DNA from 2 places in the Serratia sp. Nf2 genome. Region 2 is predicted to be linked to the other one. Evidence: predicted binding sites of a transcription regulator. Region 2 holds the regulator's gene; the other holds the start of a gene.
What was found. The regulator Fur, encoded in region 2, represses iron uptake genes when iron is present. The targets are predictions, from matches to a motif close to ATAATAATGAGAACNACTATCAA.
Positions count from the first base shown of each region.

Region 1: a site for Fur is predicted at 1,797-1,819, ahead of C9411_RS10800 (TonB-dependent siderophore receptor). Genes of this name have one in related genera too.

Region 1 covers NZ_PYTW01000004.1:107,930-111,710, reverse strand. The annotation lists gene C9411_RS10800 (TonB-dependent siderophore receptor) at 1-1,746, opposite strand, end outside; gene C9411_RS10795 (ABC transporter substrate-binding protein) at 1,907-3,043, opposite strand; gene C9411_RS10790 (phosphocholine-specific phospholipase C) at 3,130-3,781, opposite strand, start outside.
Region 2 covers NZ_PYTW01000005.1:320,179-323,959, forward strand. The annotation lists gene C9411_RS13890 (beta-N-acetylhexosaminidase) at 1-687, shown strand, start outside; gene fur (ferric iron uptake transcriptional regulator) at 933-1,379, opposite strand; gene fldA (flavodoxin FldA) at 1,709-2,248, opposite strand; gene ybfE (LexA regulated protein) at 2,513-2,800, opposite strand; gene ybfF (esterase) at 3,057-3,781, opposite strand, start outside.

The DNA.
Region 1 (3,781 bases), on a different contig from region 2:
GGTGCTGGCTTTGGTGTAGGTATAGCTGGTGTAGACGCTGGCACCGTCGAGCGCCCGGTTCAGCTCGCTGAGATCGTAGCTGAGCGCCAGCTCGATGCCTTTATGCTTGGTGGCGCCCATATTGGTCCAGCCCACGTCGTTGCTGATGTACTGCAGCTGGTTATCGAAGTCGATGTAGAACAGCGTGGCTTCGGCTTTGACCACGGTATCGTCGTAGCGGGTGCCGAATTCATAGGTGTGCGCTTTTTCCGCCGTCAGTCCCGGCGCAGGTTGGTTGCCGTTGCCGCCTTTGGTCAGTTGGAAATACTGCATGCTGCCGAACGACGTGTTGGCGTTGGCGAACAGTTTCCAGGCGTCGGACAGGTGGTACATCACGTTCAAGGACGGCAGCGGTTCGCTGTAGCTTTTCTCGCGGCTGATGTTGTTGAACGAATCGTCCACGTGGGTGCGGATGCTTTCATAACGCAAGCCCGGCGTGATCGTCCAGTTGCCGACGTTGATGGTGTCGTCGATATAGAACGCGTTGGCCGCGGTGCCGCCGGAGGTGTGCTGGTAATAGTCCGGGGTATCCGGCGTCGAGCCGATATTCGCCGGGTTATACCAGGCCGAACGCGACGCCTTTTCGTCCATGGTTTCATTCAGGTAACGGTAACCGAGGGTGATCTCGTGCGCCATATCCCAGAAGCGGAAGACCTGCGAATAGCTAGGTTCGATAGCCCAGGTTGAATAGTGACGCGGATAGGAGACCATGCGCCGCTGGCCCGTGTTTTTGCCGGTGCCTTCCGATTCGATGTTGCTGCCGCGGTAGCTGTCGGTGAAGTAGGTCAACACTTCGAACTGCTTGTCGTCTTCCTGATGTTTGTACTTGAACGACATATCCTTGCGGCGGCCTTCGAACTGGTCCCACGGCCGCGTGGACTGGAACGGGTTCTGCGCGTACTGCGCGGTGCTCAGCCCGCCCGGCATGCCGGCTTTGGCGTCGTAGTAGTGGAAATTGGCCAACAGTTCGTCGCGATCGGTAAACGCATAACGCGTTTTCAGCATGAAATCGTCGATGTCGGTGTTGTCGTTGTTGTCGCGGTAGCCCTGGCCGTGCAGGCCGGAGTAGAGCAGCTCGGCGCCGAAGCCGTTGTCTGCGGTGCCACCCACGGAGGCGCTGGTCAGGGTCTTCAGGCCGCCGTGGCTGGCGCCCTGGGTTTGTACGCCGGCGGTGCCGCCAAACGTTTTGGGAATGTCTCGGGTAACGAAATTGATCACGCCGCCGACGTTCTGCGGCCCGTAGCGCACCGCTCCGCCGCCGCGCACCACGTCCACCGATTGCAGATTACCGATAGACAGCGGAGCCATCGACAGCTGCGGCTGGCCGTAAGGCGCGACCGCCAGCGGGACGCCGTCCATCAGAATGGTGGAGCGTGGAGAAAGACGCGAAGTCAGGCCGCGCACGCCGACGTTGAGCGAGATGTCGCTGCCGCCGGTGCCGTTGCTGTCGCGCACCTGCACGCCGGGCACGCCGCGCAGGCTATCGGCGATGGTCTGGTCGCCTTGCTCGTGCATCTGCTGCTGGGTGACGATGGAACGCGCGCCCGGATGGTTGAGCAGCACCGAACTGGTATCAGGGTTGTCCAGCCAGTTGCCGACGACGGTCACGGTGTCGGTATCGTTTTGAGATGAGTTATCAGTAGCAAGGACAGGGAACGCGACGGCGATGGAAGCCGTCAGCAAGGAAAGCCGAAAAAGAGATGACATAATAATGCCTTAAGAGTTTCAGACCCGGATGTGTTTTTTTAGAAAAGACAATCTTAATGATAATTATTGGCAAGTAAATAGAATTGTTACGGGATAGTTAAGCGGGTAACTAAATAATGAATGCGGGAAACAGGGCCCGGCTGGCGGGCCCTGGCGGGGGTTATTGCGGTGTAAGCCAGAAGACGCCGCTGTAATCCAGCGCGGTGAATTTCTGGTGCACCATTTCGATATCCGCTTGCGGATCAATATCTTTAAACAGCGCCGGGTGCAGGAATTTGGCGATCGCCTCAACGGCGATAAAGTTGAGCGGCGTGTCGTAAAATTGATGGTAAATCGCCATCACGCGTTTTTCTTTCACCGCTTTCAGCACGTTAATGCCGGTGCGATCCAGCAGATGCGCCAGTTTCTTTTGGCTGGTGGCCATATCGGTGGTGTAACCCAGCGGCACCGCCAGCGTGCCGCGATGCCCGCGACTCCAGTCGGCGCCGGTCAGCAGATAGAAATCCGGGTTGCTGCTAATCACCTGCTCGACATTCACTTCACCGCCCATGTCTGAAAACAGCTTACTGCCGATATTGTTGCCGCCGGCGGTATCGATGAACTGACCGAAGCTGCCCTTGCCGAAGGTGTTGCAGCACTGTTCGCCTTTGATGCCGGCGCTGCGCTCGATAAAGACGCTGGGGCGTTGCTCCGGCTTCAGCGTGGCGACCCGCTGCCGCACCAGTTCGAGGCGCTGCTGATAGAGACGGATAAAGGCGTCGGCGTTGGGCTGCTCGTCAAACACTTTACCCCATAGCGTCATGCTGGCGACGGTATTGGTCAGCGGCTGCTGGCGAAAATCGATGATCAGCACCGGGATGCCGACTTTTTCCAGCTGGGTCAGTACGCCGCTGTCTTTCAATTTGCTCAGCAGGCCGATGTCGAAAATGATCAGATCCGGTTGGCGCACCACCGCGCTTTCCACGCTGAAATCACTGGTGTAGGGATTGTCGAAGGTAGGGATTTGCATGACCTGCGGAAATTTTTTCGCGTAGGCTTCAACCAGATCCGGCGCTTTGACCTTCAGCGAGTTGTCCCAGGCGATGATGTTTTTCAGCGGCTGCTGCGGGTGCAGAATATTCAGCGCCAGCAGCGCGCGAGCGTCGGCCAGAATAACGCGTTTGGCCGGTTGCGGCAGGGTGACCTGGCGGCCGGCGACATCGGTGACGACGATCGGCGCGGCTTGAGCGGCGCCGGCCAACAGCAATACACAGGTGGCCAACCAGCGGCCGGCTTTGGCGATAAGAACAGCGGGCATGAAGATCCTTGGGTAATCGGCGAAGAACGAGAGCGCAATGATAAGCGATATCCTTTCGCTTTTTGAACTCCCTTGATGCCGATCGGTTACCCCTGGCCCATCAGCGGGTCGCTGACGCTGTGTTCGCCATCCTCCAGCCGCCCCGCCAGGCGGCGCAGCCAACCTCCCTGGCTTTGCAGCGTAAAATCGTACCAACCGCCGCCGGCGCGAGCGTCAAACGCTTGCTGGTGGCTGCCGCCCGCAGGCAGCGTGATAGGCCACGGGCCTTGCTGCGTGTAAGGGCAGCGTTCGAGGGTGACCGCTATCGCTTCGGTGCCCGGATTATTCAGCAGCAGCAGCAGGCTGCGGCCCGTCGGGCGCAGACGCACCTCCGGCTGCGGCCGGCTCAGGGCGCCGCGCAGCTCGCGATGAAAGCCGTTGGGGCCGAGCAACCACAGATGGTACTCATCCTCCATCTGCCAGTCATCGCTGACCGCCTTGCCGGCCTCGACGGTATAGCGGCGCGGGATCTGCGTGAGGTCCCGGCGATCGTAGACGTGAAACACCGCTCCCTGCTCGCCGGTATTGAACAGGTTCAGCGTCACGCGACGCTGCTCGGCTGCGACGGCGGCCTCGACGTGCAGCTGGTAGGGCAACGCGCGGGAAGGGCGCGCCAGGCGGCGTTGGTGCGGCAAACGCTGGTGGGTGGGGGGCGGCAGGGGCACCTGCGGCAGCTGTTCCTGGCGCTGGCGCAGGCCA
Region 2 (3,781 bases):
TATGAAGTGGTGGTTTCCAACCCGGACTACGTCTATATGGACTTCCCTTACGAGGTGAACCCGGACGAGCGCGGTTACTACTGGGGCACCCGCTTCAGCGACGAGCGCAAGGTGTTCAGCTTCGCGCCGGACAACATGCCGCAGAACGCGGAAACTTCGGTCGACCGCGACGGCAACCACTTCAGCGCCAAGAGCGACAAGCCGTGGCCGGGCGCCTACGGGCTGTCCGCTCAGCTGTGGAGCGAAACCCAGCGCACCGATCCGCAGATGGAATACATGATCTTCCCACGCGCGCTGTCGGTGGCAGAACGCGCCTGGCACCGCGCCGGTTGGGAACAGGACTACCGCGCAGGCCGCGAATACAAAGGCGGGGAAACCCACTTTGTCGATACCAAGATGCTGGAGAAAGACTGGCTGCGCTTCGCCAATATCCTGGGTCAGCGTGAACTGGCCAAGCTGGATAAGGGCGGCGTCGCTTACCGTCTGCCGGTGCCGGGCGCACGCGTAGCGGGCGGCAAGCTGGAGGCGAATATCGCGCTGCCGGGATTGGGCATCGAGTACTCCACCGACGGCGGCAAGCAGTGGCAGCGCTATGACGCCAAGGCCAAGCCGGCGGTCTCGGGTGACGTTCAGGTGCGGTCGGTCAGCCCGGACGGCAAACGCTACAGCCGCGCCGAAAAGGTCTAAGCCCGGTGCAACGGCCTGCTGTCCTGGCGGCGGCCGTATAACGAAGGGGGAATGCGTTCGCCCGCGCGTGTCGGCGTAGGGCGGACGTTGTAGTGAGAGGAGTACGTGGAGTCGCTGTGCCGCTGCAATTGTGATATTTCATGACATGATTTTCCCCCGGCTTGTCCGGGGATTTTTTTGCCCGTTGCACGGAGGGCATAAAAAAACCGCCTCGGTGTGAGGCGGTTTTTCATAGCCGGTCAGGCTTATTTCTTGTCGTGCAGCGTTTCGTCTTCGCGGCAGTCACCGGTTTCACAGTGGCCGTACAGGTACAGGCTGTGGTTAGTGAGCTTGATGCCGTGCTGCTTGGCGATATCACGCTGGCGCACTTCGATGGATTCGTCGCTGAATTCGATCACTTTGCCGCAGTCCAGGCAAATCAGGTGATCGTGGTGATGTTGTTGGGTCAGCTCGAACACGGACTTGCCGCCTTCGAAATTGTGACGTGTCACAATGCCCGCATCGTCAAACTGGTTCAGTACGCGATAAACCGTTGCCAGCCCGATCTCTTCGCCCATATCAATCAGTTTTTTGTACAAATCTTCCGCACTGACGTGATGGCATTCCGGATTTTGCAGTACTTCCAGGATTTTGAGTCGCGGAAGCGTGACTTTTAAGCCGGCCTTCTTCAATGCGATGTTGTTGTCGGTCATGCGAATTCAGTCCTGTTACTATGCTAATCAAGTTGAGGCGTACTCGCCTGTGGCATCGGTCGGCACAAAGAGTTAATGCGTCTCATTATAGAACCGGTTGTACTAAATGGAAACCGCCGGTTGTTAACAAAGATATAATTGCACTATTGCATGTTTTGCATGCAACGCCTTGATGGATGGGATAAACCGATATCTCAGTCTACCGTGACGGGGTGGGAAGTTACAAATCTGTAGCTTCTATCGCAGCAATCCCTGCTGCCGATGACGGCCCTGTGGGCACACTATGCACTTTACAGGGCCTTTGTTCAACCTTTCGCCAGTGCCGGGGCTTAGCCGACGATATCGGCCAGGCTCAGCTCTTCGACGATCTGTTTGACCCAGGCGTCGACGCGCTCGTTGGTCAGCTCCGGCTGACGGTCTTCGTCGATCGCCAGACCGATGAAGTGGTCGTCGTCCGCCAGGCCCTTGGAGGCCTCGAAGTGATAGCCTTTGGTCGGCCAGTGGCCCACGATGGCCGCGCCGCGCGGTTCGATAATGTCGCGGATGGTGCCCATCGCGTCACAGAAGTATTCCGCGTAGTCTTCCTGATCGCCGCAGCCGAACAGCGCCACCAGTTTGCCGTTGAAGTCGACTTCTTCCAGCGTCGGGAAGAAATCATCCCAGTCACACTGCGCTTCACCGTAGTACCAGGTCGGGATACCCAGCAGCAGGATATCGAACCCTTCCAGGTCTTCTTTGCTGCTTTTAGCGATGTCATGCACTTCAGAGACGTCGTCGCCAAACTGTTTCTGGAGAATTTTCTGGATCATTTTGGCAATGTTTTCGGTATTGCCAGTGTCGCTGCCAAAGAAAATGCCTACAGTAGCCATATCGCGTATAACCTTTAAATTCAAGTAATTGCATTACTCGACGCCGGCACTGACGCCGCTGACGCCGATTAAAATGATGCCATGGCAAGAGCCTTTCGCCTCCGGGGCGGGCGCCGACAGGCGCAGTCTCTTACCGGTAAATGCGTATCATGCCAGAAAGTGGCGCCGGGGTTTTATCGCATTTATGCGATGCCGGAGAATGAAGAAAAGCGTGGTCGATCCGGCGTTGTCCTTAACGCCGCGCCGCGCGTGCGGCCGAAGAGATCAATGTTCCGGCTGTTCTTCCGCCAGTTGTGCCAACAGCATCTGCTCGATGAGTTCGCTGCGGCTGATGTTGCGCTGTTCCGCCAGTTTGTTCAGGGCGTCCACCGCATCCGCGTTGATTTTCAGCTCTACGCGCCGCAATCCACGCACTTTATCGCGCCGTAACTGATTGCGCTTATTGATTCTAAGCTGTTCATCGCGGGAAAGCGGGTTGGTTTTCGGGCGCCCCGGACGGCGTTCATCTGCGAACAGATCCAGCGTCGTGCGATCCGTTTGTTCTTTTGCCATAGGTAGCGGTACTGCAAGGGAGTTTGCATCAAAAAGCGCTCGCACGCTTCCGGAGGCATCGGTTAACACACTTCGGGCCAATAAACCCTAACCCAAATTCACCCCCGAACCGGCGTTCGCGAACGCGCTGGCGCGGCGGCAAAATTATAGCGCGCCATATTACCCCAGCAGATGGAGCGGCGACAATGCCTAACTGCGGGCTAAACGCGCTAAGCCGTTATCTTTAGCGCGTTTTTTCGCCAGATGAGCGGGTTTTTCAGGCTTCGTCGAGAAAACGGTGGATGGCGCGCAGTACCGCCTCCGGCTTCTCGGCGTGTACCCAATGGCCGGTGCCGGCGACGACGTGCGCGCGGGCCTGCGGGAACTGGCGCGCGATGTCTGCACGGTAACTGTCCTGCACGTACGGCGACAGGCCGCCGCGAATGAACAGGGTTGGGTGCGGCCAGGCCGGCACATCCTGCCAGCCGGTGATGTCTTCGTAACGTTCGATCAGCACCGGTAGGTTGAAGCGCCATTCGCCGTTGTGGAAGGACTTAAGCAGGAACTGGATTACGCCTTCTTCCTGCAGATAGTCGCGCATCAACTGGGCGGCCGCCTGGCGCTGGGTGATGCCGGCGGCGCTGACGGCCTTCAGCGCGGCGAAAATCTCGTCGTGGCGGCGGGTCTGGTAATCCACCGGCGCGACGTCGATGACGATCAGCCTGGCGACGCGCTCGGGCGCGATAGCGGTCAGCGCCATCGCCGCTTTGCCGCCCATCGAGTGGCCGATGACGATCGCTTTCTCCAGCTGCAGTTCGTCGAGCAACGCCAGCAGATCCTGCGCCATGGCGGGGTAGTTCATGTCGTCGGCGCGCGGGGAGAGGCCGTGGTTGCGCAGATCGACCTTGATCACGGTGTGCTGTTTATGCAGATCGCGCGCCAGCACGCCCAGGTTGTCCAGATTGCCGAACAGCCCGTGGATCAGCAGCACCGGCAGCGCGT